Regions from separate parts of the Phenylobacterium sp. genome, predicted to be linked through region 3. Evidence: predicted binding sites of a transcription regulator. Region 3 holds the regulator's gene; each other region holds the start of a gene.

Region 1 (3,271 bases), 1.7 Mb from region 3:
GCAGCGAGCGCGCCCTGCGCCGCAACGCCCGACGCCTGCGCGCCGCCAACGAGACCCTGCGGCTCGCCCACCAGGCGGCGCGCGCGGCTACCTGGGAGTGGCGGGACGGCGGCGCGATGCGCTGGCTGGACGTCGCGGCCGCCCGCGCCCTGATCGGGCTGTCCGCCGTCGATGGGGCCGACGAAGCCGTGGCGGATTGGCGCGCCTTCGTCGTCGCCGACGACATCGACCGGGTGATGGCGACCCTGCGCGGGCTGGTCGATCGCGACGAAGCGTCCTTCGAGTTTCGCGTCGCCGCCGCCGACGGCCGCCATCGCTGGTTGCGCTCGAGCTGCGCGGTCGTCGACCGCCGCGCCGATGGCGGGCCCGGCCGGGTGGTGGGCGTCACGCTCGACATCACCCCGTCCAAGCTGGCCGAGGCCAAGCTGCAACGCGAGGTGGGCGAGCGCCGGCGCGCCGAGGAACGTCAGCAGCTCCTGATCCACGAACTGAATCACCGGGTGAAGAACATGCTGGCGACCGTCCAGTCGGTGGCTCGCCAGAGCCTGGGCCGCGCCGGTGGGGCCGGGCCGCTGGCCGACTTCGAGAACCGGCTGATGGCGCTGGCCTGGACCCACGACATCCTGACCCGCGAGCGCTGGGCCGGCGCATCGCTCACGACGATCCTCACCCGCACGATGTCGCCGCACGGGCCCGGCCGGTTGGCGCTCTCGGGTCCCGACCTGCGCATCTCGCCCAAGATGGCGCTGGCGCTGGCCATGGGCGTGCACGAGCTGGCCACCAATGCTGTGAAGTACGGCGCGCTGTCGGTCGATGGGGGGCGCGTCGAGATCGCATGGCGGCTGGACGAGGAGGCTCCGGCCCCGATGTTGCGGCTGGAATGGCGCGAGCGGGGCGGTCCGCGCGTGACGCCGCCGGCCACCCGCGGCTTCGGCGCACGGCTGCTGGAGCGGGGGCTCGCCCACGAACTGGGCGGCAAAGTCACCATCCGCTTCCTGCCGGCCGGGGTGCGCTGCGAGATCGTGGCCCCCTTCGACCCCGAGCCCGGCGAGGCGCCCGATCCGCCGCGGCCGGAGTTCGACGGCGACCGCACGCCGGCGCACTAGAGCGGGTCAGTCCGCGGGAATCTCGAAGGCCGGATCGACGCGTCGGATGAACTGCATCGCCGCGGCCGGGGCGCGTACCTTCCCCTCGTGGATCACGTAGGCATAGACGTCGCGCGGGCCTTCCGGCGGACCCGTGCGGTCCACCGGCGTGAAATCGCCCGGCACCTCGCCCCGTGCATAGCTCTGGAATCGACCGGCCCACAGATCGAGGTCCTTGGCCTCGTAGCCCGTTGGGATTTCGTCGTCGGCCGAGAGCAGGCGCAGATAGACGAAGTCGGCGGTGATGTCGGGGATGAAGGGGTAGTTCTCGTTGTCGGAGTTGCAGATCGCCACGCCCCGGTCGCGGCACAGGCCGATGAACTTCGGGTCGTTGAACGTGCCGTTGCGCACCTCCAGCACATGCCGCGCGGGCAGGTCTCCGACCTTCTCCGGCAACAGGTCGATGAAGCCCGCGAAGTCGTCGTAGTCGAACTTCTTGGTCGGCATGAACTGCCACAGGATCGGCCCCAGCCGGTCGCCCAGCTCGGTCAGGCCCTGGCCCAGGAAGATGTCCATGCTGGCCTTGCCGTCGGCCAGCACCTTGCGGTTCGTGCAGAAGCGCGAGGCCTTCACGGCGAACTTGAACCCGTCGGGCGTCGAGGCCCGCCACTTGGCCCAGCTGTCGGGCTTGAACGACGAGTAGTAGGTGCCGTTTATCTCGATCGAGGTCAGATGGCGGCTGGCGTACTCCAGCTCGGCGGCGTGCTTCAGTCCCTTGGGATAGAATACCCCCCGCCACGGCTCGAACGTCCACCCGCCGATGCCGCAGCGGATCCGACCTGCTTCAGCCATGTCACGCCTCCGGTGTTGCCGACGCTACAGGTACCGGCGGTTGCGCAAGTTCTCAAGATGTTCTCTGTCCAACCCCCTCGCTTCGCGACGCTCGGGGGAGAGGCGTTCCTACGTCCGCTGCCCTACTTCCGCTGCGCCTTCGTCTTGTCGCGCTCGGCCTTGAACTCCGCGCCGGCTTTCCAATCGGGCCAGATGCGGCTGTTCGCCAGTTTCTGGCCCAGGTCGAACAGCAGCGCGCCGTCGGCTTCGAAGCCCTTGGGGTCCCAGGTCGGGTCGAACTCGTCGGCCGGCTGGTGGTACTTGTCGGCGGTGTAGGCTGTGCGATTGGCGAGGCCGGCCGCCTTGCCTCCGGTCACCAGATCCTGGCCGCCGCCGAAGCTGATCGCCGGCACGCCCACCTTCGCGAACGGGAAGTGATCCGAACGGAAGAAGCTGCCGGCTTCGGGGCGGGGGTCGGGCGTGAAGTACCGGTCGTGGGTCTTGCCCACCGCGATCAGCTCGTCCTGCAGGGTCAGCGGCGCATTGCCGGAGGTGGTGAAGTCGCGCGCCAGGCCGGTCGGGCCCACGCCATCCATGTTGAGCACGCCCACCGTCGTGCCCAGCGGATACAGCGGGTTGCGAGCGTAGTACTCCGAGCCCAGCAGGCCCTTCTCCTCGGCGGTCACCGACAGGAACACGACCGTTCGCTGCGGCTTTTGACCCTTGGCGAAAGCGCGGCCCAGTTCCAGCAGCATCGCCGTGCCCGAGGCGTTGTCGAGCGCGCCGTTGTAGATCGTGTCGCCCTTGGCGTCGGGCTGGCCCACGCCCAGGTGGTCCCAGTGGGCGGTGTAGAAGACGCGCTCCTCGGGATGCTTGCTCCCGATCACTGCGCCCACGACGTTCTTCGAGACCACCTTCTGCACATCGACGGCATAGTCGGCCGAGAAGGTGACGCCCTTCAGCGCCACCGGCTTGAACGCGCGGGTCTGGGCCTGCTTCTTCAGGGTATCGAGGTCGAAGCCCGCGGCCTTCAGCAGGCCCGCGGCCACGTCGCGCTGCACCCAGCCCTCCAGCGGGGCGTGCGCCTGCGACGGATCCTTGCGGATGACGTCGAAGATCTCGTTGGTGTTGGAGTTCTTGACCGTCGCCCAGCCGTAGGCGGCGGGCGCGGTTTCATGGATGACCAGGAAACCCACCGCGCCCTGGCGCGCGGCTTCCTCGTACTTGTAGGTCCAGCGGCCATAGTAGGTCATGGCCTTGCCGCCGAAGTCGCCGGACCCCGTTTCGAAGTCAGGATCGTTGACCAGCACCAGGGCCACCTTGCCCTTGAGGTCCATGCCCTTGAAGTCGTCCCA
Region 2 (3,271 bases), 4.4 Mb from region 3:
CCGCGCGCCTTCGCCTCGGGCAGGCCGGCAAACCAGTCGCGGATAGGCTGGAAGGCGCCGGTGTAGGTGGCCGGGTTGGACCGGGGCGTGCGGCCGATCGGCGACTGGTCGATGTCGATGACCTTATCGAAGTGCTCCAGCCCCTCGATCCGCTCGTGGGCGGCCGGCGCGTCCGAGGCGTTGTGCAGCCGCCGAGCGGCGGCCTTGTAGAGTGTCTCGATCGTGAAGGTGGACTTGCCGCCGCCGCTGACGCCGGTGATGCAGGTGAACGTGCCCACCGGAATCTCGGCGGTGACGTTCTTCAGGTTGTTGCCGCTCGCGCCGACGACACGGATCACCTTCTTCTTCGAGATCGGGCGACGATCCTCGGGCACCGCGATCTCGCGCGTGCCCACCAGGTACTGGCCCGTGATGCTGTCGGGGTTGGCCATGATGTCGGCCGGCTTGCCCTCGGCGATGACGTGGCCGCCGTGGACGCCCGCGGCCGGACCCATGTCGATGACGTGGTCGGCGGTCATGATCGCCTCCTCGTCATGCTCGACCACCAGCACCGAATTGCCCAGGTCGCGCAGGCCGCGCAGCGACTCCAGCAGGCGGGTGTTGTCGCGCTGATGCAGGCCGATGGAGGGCTCATCCAGGACATAGAGCACGCCGGTCAGGCCCGAGCCGATCTGGCTGGCGAGGCGGATGCGCTGGCTCTCGCCGCCCGACAGGGTGCCCGAGGCGCGCGAGAGGTTGAGGTAGTCCAGACCGACGTTCACCAAGAACCGGAGACGATCGTTGATCTCCTTCAGGATCCGGCGGCCGATCTCCATTTGCTTGGGGGTGAGCTGGCTTTCCAGCGCCTCGAACCACTGCTGGGCGTTGCGGATCGCCAGCCGGGAGACTTCGCCGATGTGCTGGCCGGCGATCTTTACCGCCAGGCTCTCCGGCTTCAGGCGATAGCCCTCGCAAGCCAGGCACGGCGTCTCGGACTGGTAGCGGCCCAGTTCCTCGCGGACCCACGAACTGTCGGTCTCCCGCCAGCGGCGCTCGAGGTTCGGCAGCACGCCCTCGAAGGTCTTGTTGACCTCGTACTTGCGGGCGTTGTCGTCGTAGATGAAGCGGATCTTCTCCGCGCCCGAGCCATAGAGGATCACGTTCTTGGCCGGCTCGGGCAGCTTCCAGAACGGCTCGTCCATCGAGAAGTCGTAGTGGCGGCTCAGCGCCTGCAGGGTTTGGGTGTAGAGCGGCGAGGGGCCCTTCGCCCAGGGCGCGATGGCGCCCTTGTGCAGGCTCTTGTCCTTGTCGGGTACGACCATGTCGGCGTCGAAGGCCAGCTTGGCTCCCAGGCCGTCGCACACTGGGCAGGCGCCGTAAGGGTTGTTGAACGAGAACAGCCGGGGCTCGATCTCGCTGATCGTGAAGCCTGAGACCGGACAGGCGAACTTCTCGGAGAACAGCAGCTGCTTCGGCGTCGTCTCGCCCTCGGCGAGGTCGGCCCATTCGGCCACGGCGATGCCCTCGGCCAGCTTCAGCGCGGTGGCGAGGCTGTCGGCGTAGCGCTGCTCCTGGCCCGGCTTGGTGACGATGCGGTCCACGACGATGTCGATGTCGTGCTTGAACTTCTTGTCGAGGACGGGGGCGTCCTCGATCAGCATCAGCTCGCCGTTGACCTTGACCCGCTGGAAGCCCGCCTTCTGCCACTCGGCGAACTCCTTGCGGTACTCGCCCTTGCGGCCGCGCACGACGGGCGCCAGCAGGTTGAGCCGCGTGCCGTCCGGCAGGGCGACCAGCTTGTCGACCATCATCGAGATGGTCTGGCTCTCGATCGGGAGGCCGGTGGCCGGCGAATAGGGCACGCCCACTCGCGCCCAGAGCAGGCGCATGTAGTCGTGGATCTCGGTGACTGTGCCGACCGTCGAGCGCGGATTGCGGCTGGTGGTCTTCTGCTCGATGGAGATCGCTGGCGAGAGGCCCTCGATGAGGTCCACGTCGGGCTTGCTCATCAGCTCCAGGAACTGGCGCGCATAGGCGCTCAGGCTCTCGACGTAGCGGCGCTGACCCTCGGCATAGATGGTGTCGAACGCCAGGGAGCTCTTGCCCGAGCCCGACAGCCCCGTGATCACGACGAGCTCGCCGCGCGGGATGTCGACGTTGACGTCCTTGAGATTGTGTTCGCGAGCGCCGCGAACGCGGATCAGATTGTGCTGGTCAGCCATAAGGTCCCGGAAACACGGAGAGCCCACGGAAAGGTCCATCCGCGAGACCGCCTAATGTAGGTGACGGGACTCACGCATAACACAGGAACGCAAAGCGAACATAGATCCTGCGGCATCGCGCACGCGAGGCTTGCTGACACCACGGTGGCAGCAGGAAGAACAGGCCGGGAATCCCTTAGGCCCGCCGTTGTCCCGCCCAGCCGTAGAGGAACGCCATCACGCCGACGTAGCCTGCCAGCGCCAGCACCGGCGCGGGTCCGAACCCTTCGGGAGCCAGGGCGAGTGGCGAACCGGAGTTGGTCACGACGATCAGGCCGGCCAGCGCCACATTGAACAGGCTCTCGCCCACAATCAGGCCCGAGACCACCAGCACCCCCAGGCGCTTGGCGGACTCGCTATCGGGCCTGCCGGCGAGCCGGCGATCGTACAGCCAGCCGGCCACCGCGCCGATGACCACGGGCAAGGTGAGCGTCGCCGGCAGGTAAATGGCCATGCCCACGCCGAGGGGCGGCAGGCTGTAGCGCCGGGTCCGCCGCAGCAGCTCGTCGATGACGATCAGCGCCACGCCCACCAGCACGCCCACGCCGATCAGGCCCCAGTCCAGGTCGTGGCTGATGACGCCCTTGGCGATGGTGGAGATCAGGGTCGCCTGCGGAGCCGGCAGGGGCTGGTCCGAGATGCCGGCCATCGGCGATCCGGCGAAGCCGTTCGACCGGTTCAGCAGCTCGAGCACTGGCGGGATCACCGCCGATCCGGCGATCACGCCGATGACCAGCACCGCCTGTTGCCGCCAGGGCGTGGCGTCGACCAGCTGGCCGGTCTTGAGGTCCTGCAGGTTGTCGTTGGCCGCAACCGCCACGGCCAGCAGTACGCCGGTCACCAGCAGGGCGAAGGCGACCAGCGGCATCGGATCGCGCAGCATGGCGCTGGCCCCGATGGTGGCCACGATCAGCGAGGCGCCCAGCACCGCCAGGATGGCCAGGCCCGACACGGGACTGTTGGACGATCCGATCAGGCCAGCCATGTAGCCGCACACCCCGGCGACCAGGAACCCGGCGATGGCGATGTAG
Region 3 (3,271 bases):
ACCGCGACATCGTCCTGCTGAATTCCGCCGCCGCCTTCCTGGTCGGCGACAAGGTCGAGACCCTCCGCGAAGGCGTCGAACTGGCGGCCCGGGTCATCGACGACGGCCGCGCCCAGGCCTCACTCGACAAGCTGGTCGAGATCGCGCCGCGGTCGCTGGACTCCTGATGGCCGATATTCTCGAGAAGATCGCTGCCTATAAGCGTGACGAGGTCGCAGAGCGGAAGGCCGCCCGCCCCGCGATCTCCACGGCCGGCGTCAGCGCGCCGCGCGGCTTCCGCGCCGCCCTGGAGCGCGCCCACGGCCCCGGCCGCCTGGCCCTGATCGCCGAGATCAAGAAGGCCTCGCCGTCCAAGGGCCTGATCCGCGCGGACTTCCATCCGCCGGCACTGGCCCGCGCCTACGAAGCCGGCGGCGCGGCGTGCCTGTCGGTGCTCACCGACACGCCCAGCTTCCAGGGCGCCGACAGCTACCTCACCGCCGCCCGCGGCGCCGTCTCGCTGCCCTGTATCCGCAAGGAGTTCCTGGTCGACCCGTGGCAGGTGGCCGAGAGCCGCGCGCTGGGCGCCGACGCCATTCTGGTGATCCTGGCGATGGTGGACGACGCGCTGGCCGCCGACCTGATGGCCGAGGCCCGCGCCCACGGCATGGACGCGCTGGTCGAGGTGCATGACGAGGCCGAGATGGCCCGCGCCGGACGGCTGGGCGCCGACCTCGTCGGGGTGAACAACCGTGACCTGCGGACCTTCACCGTCGACCTCGCGATCACCGAGCGCCTCGCCGCGCTCGCGCCGGCGAACGCCCTGCTGGTCACCGAGAGCGGCCTGTTCACCGCCGCCGACGCCGCTCGCCTCGAGGCCTCCGGCGCCCGCGCCATGCTGGTCGGCGAGAGCCTGATGCGCCAGGCCGACGTCACCGCGGCGACTCGCGCCCTGCTGGGCTGAGTCGGCTCTACATGAGAAAAACCGCAACGATTTCAGTGGGCCTAGGTGTAACTTGACATTAACGCGGAACACCTAGAGAACATCGACAGAAGTTGGCGGTTTGTTCTGCGAGGTCCTGAAATGCTTACCCGCAAGCAGCATGAGTTGCTCATGTTCATCCACGAGCGGATCAAGGAATCGGGCGTCTCACCGTCGTTCGACGAGATGAAGGAGGCCCTCGATCTGGCCTCCAAGTCCGGCATCCACCGGCTGATCACCGCCCTGGAAGAGCGCGGTTTCCTTCGCCGCCTTCCCCACCGCGCCCGGGCGCTGGAAGTGGTGAAGCTGCCGCAGCAGGCCACCGCCGCCGCCCCGCCCAAGGGTCGGGCCCCGTTCAAACCCCAGCTGGTCGAGGCCGGCTCCGCGGTCGCGGTCGCCGCCAACGACAGCCGCGAACTGCCGATCCTCGGCAAGATCGCCGCCGGCACGCCGATCGAGGCGATCCAGCAGGAACGCGACCGCATGCCGGTGCCTGAGAGCATCCTGGGCGCGGGCGAGCACTTCGTCCTCGAGATCGCCGGCGACTCGATGATCAACGCCGGCATCCTCGACGGCGACTTCGTGGTCATCAAGCGCACCGACAGCGCCGTCTCGGGCGACATCGTGGTCGCCCTGGTCAACGGCGAGGAAGCCACCCTCAAGCGCCTGCGCAAGAAGGGCGCGTCCATCGCCCTCGAAGCCGCCAACCCCGCCTACGAGACCCGCATCTTCGGCCCTGACCAGGTGGCCGTGCAGGGCAAGCTGGTCGGCCTCATCCGCCGCTACCACTGACCCATACGAAATCGACGATGAAGACCCGCTCGCCACGCCCGTGGCGGGCGGTTTTCATGAGCGCCTCCAGGCTCTCGAACCCGCCCTCCCGCGCCATGGCCTCGGTGACGTCGTCCAGGTCCACTTCCCGCAGGCGCGTCACCTCGATGAACCCGTCCAGCAGCCGGTAGCGCCCGCCCACCTTCACCCGCGGCGTCAGCCAGATCCGCACGCTGGTGGTGATCTCGCCCGACCGGACCCGCTCGCGCAGCGGCCTGGCGAACATCATCGCGGGTCATACCCCCAGGTCCACGGCCGCCGCCCCCGCTGGTCCTGCGCCCAGACGATCCGCCAGCCGCCGCCCTGCCGATAGAGCTCGGCCGAGCCGCCCGCCGCGAAGTCGGCCCCCGTCAGCACCAGCGGCGCCGCGCAACTCTCCGGCTTGAAGCTGTTCCGCAGGATCACCACGTCAGCTCCCGTGCAGAGCGCCTCCAACCTGCCCGCCTTCAACGGCCGCTTCAGGTTCCACGCCGCCGCCAACTTCACCGGAGCCTCGGCCTTCGCCAGGCAGCTCCACCGGTCGCACTGGAACCGCGCGTCCCGCTCGGGCTCGCTGATCACCGGCGTCAGCCCGCGTCGCCGCGACCACAACTCAGCGCCGAACAGCTTCACATCGGGCCGCAGCAGGACGCTCTCACGCCCCTCCCGAACCGCCACCGCCGCCCCGTCGGCGCTCACCCACACATCCGGAGCCGCAGGCCGGGGCGCCCACAGGATCGCCAGCGCCAACGGCAGGCCAGCCCACCGGAACGGCCCGCGCCACAGGCAGACGAACAGCAGTCCGAGGAAGCTGGCCGGCAGCACCCAGTCCGGCGCGCTGGGGATCACCACCTGCGCCGCTGGCGCGCCGGCCGCAGTCGCCGCCACCTGGTTCATCAACCCGATCGACCACCCCGCCACCTCCAGCGGCGCCTGCCCCAGGCCGAATGGCGTGAGCGCCGCGCCCAGCGCCAGGCCCGGCATCATCAGGAACGACGAGATCGGCGCGACGACGAGGTTGGCGAACAGGCCCCAAGTCGAGACGCGGTTGAAGTGCTGGATCGCGAAAGGCCCCGTGGCCAGGCCCGCCACGAAGCTCACCGCCAGGCTCGCCGCCGTCCAGGTCATCGCCGCCTGCGGCCAGCGGATCCACCAGGGGACCTCGATCTCCTTCACCGGCCGCGGCCAGACCTCGGCCAGGGCGACCAGCGCGGCGGTCGCGGCAAAGCTCATCTGGAACCCCGGCTCGGTCACGGCCTCGGGCTGCAGCAGCAGCACGCCCATGGCCGCCAGCGCCAGCGCATGCAGGCTGATCGCCTGCCGGTCGGCCAGGATCGCCCCGAACGCCACCGCCGCGGTGATCGCGGCCCGCTCGGCCGGCGGCGGCGCGCCTGACAGCACCAGATACCCACCCACCGCCGCCAGCCCCACCAGCGCGGCCACCTTCTTGCCCGAGACCCGGAGCGCCAGCCATGGCCAGGCCGCCACCAGAAGCCGCGC

The links. The regulator LexA, encoded in region 3, represses DNA repair genes until DNA is damaged. The targets are predictions, from matches to a motif close to ATGTTCNCNANNTGTTCT.
Region 1: the regulator LexA is predicted to act here: its motif matches at 1,984-2,001, upstream of ACQ66R_RS09655 (DUF72 domain-containing protein).
Region 2: the regulator LexA is predicted to act here: its motif matches at 2,286-2,303, upstream of uvrA (excinuclease ABC subunit UvrA).

The regions. Positions count from the first base shown of each region.
Region 1 covers NZ_OZ260078.1:1,990,089-1,993,359, reverse strand. The annotation lists gene ACQ66R_RS09660 (sensor histidine kinase) at 1-1,106, shown strand, start outside; gene ACQ66R_RS09655 (DUF72 domain-containing protein) at 1,113-1,937, opposite strand; gene ACQ66R_RS09650 (M28 family metallopeptidase) at 2,060-3,271, opposite strand, start outside.
Region 2 covers NZ_OZ260078.1:4,643,760-4,647,030, forward strand. The annotation lists gene uvrA (excinuclease ABC subunit UvrA) at 1-2,201, opposite strand, end outside; gene ACQ66R_RS22865 (OPT family oligopeptide transporter) at 2,377-3,271, opposite strand, start outside.
Region 3 covers NZ_OZ260078.1:272,558-275,828, forward strand. The annotation lists gene trpD (anthranilate phosphoribosyltransferase) at 1-167, shown strand, start outside; gene trpC (indole-3-glycerol phosphate synthase TrpC) at 167-943, shown strand; gene lexA (transcriptional repressor LexA) at 1,064-1,753, shown strand; gene ACQ66R_RS01370 (ASCH domain-containing protein) at 1,734-2,021, opposite strand; gene ACQ66R_RS01375 (ComEC/Rec2 family competence protein) at 2,018-3,271, opposite strand, start outside.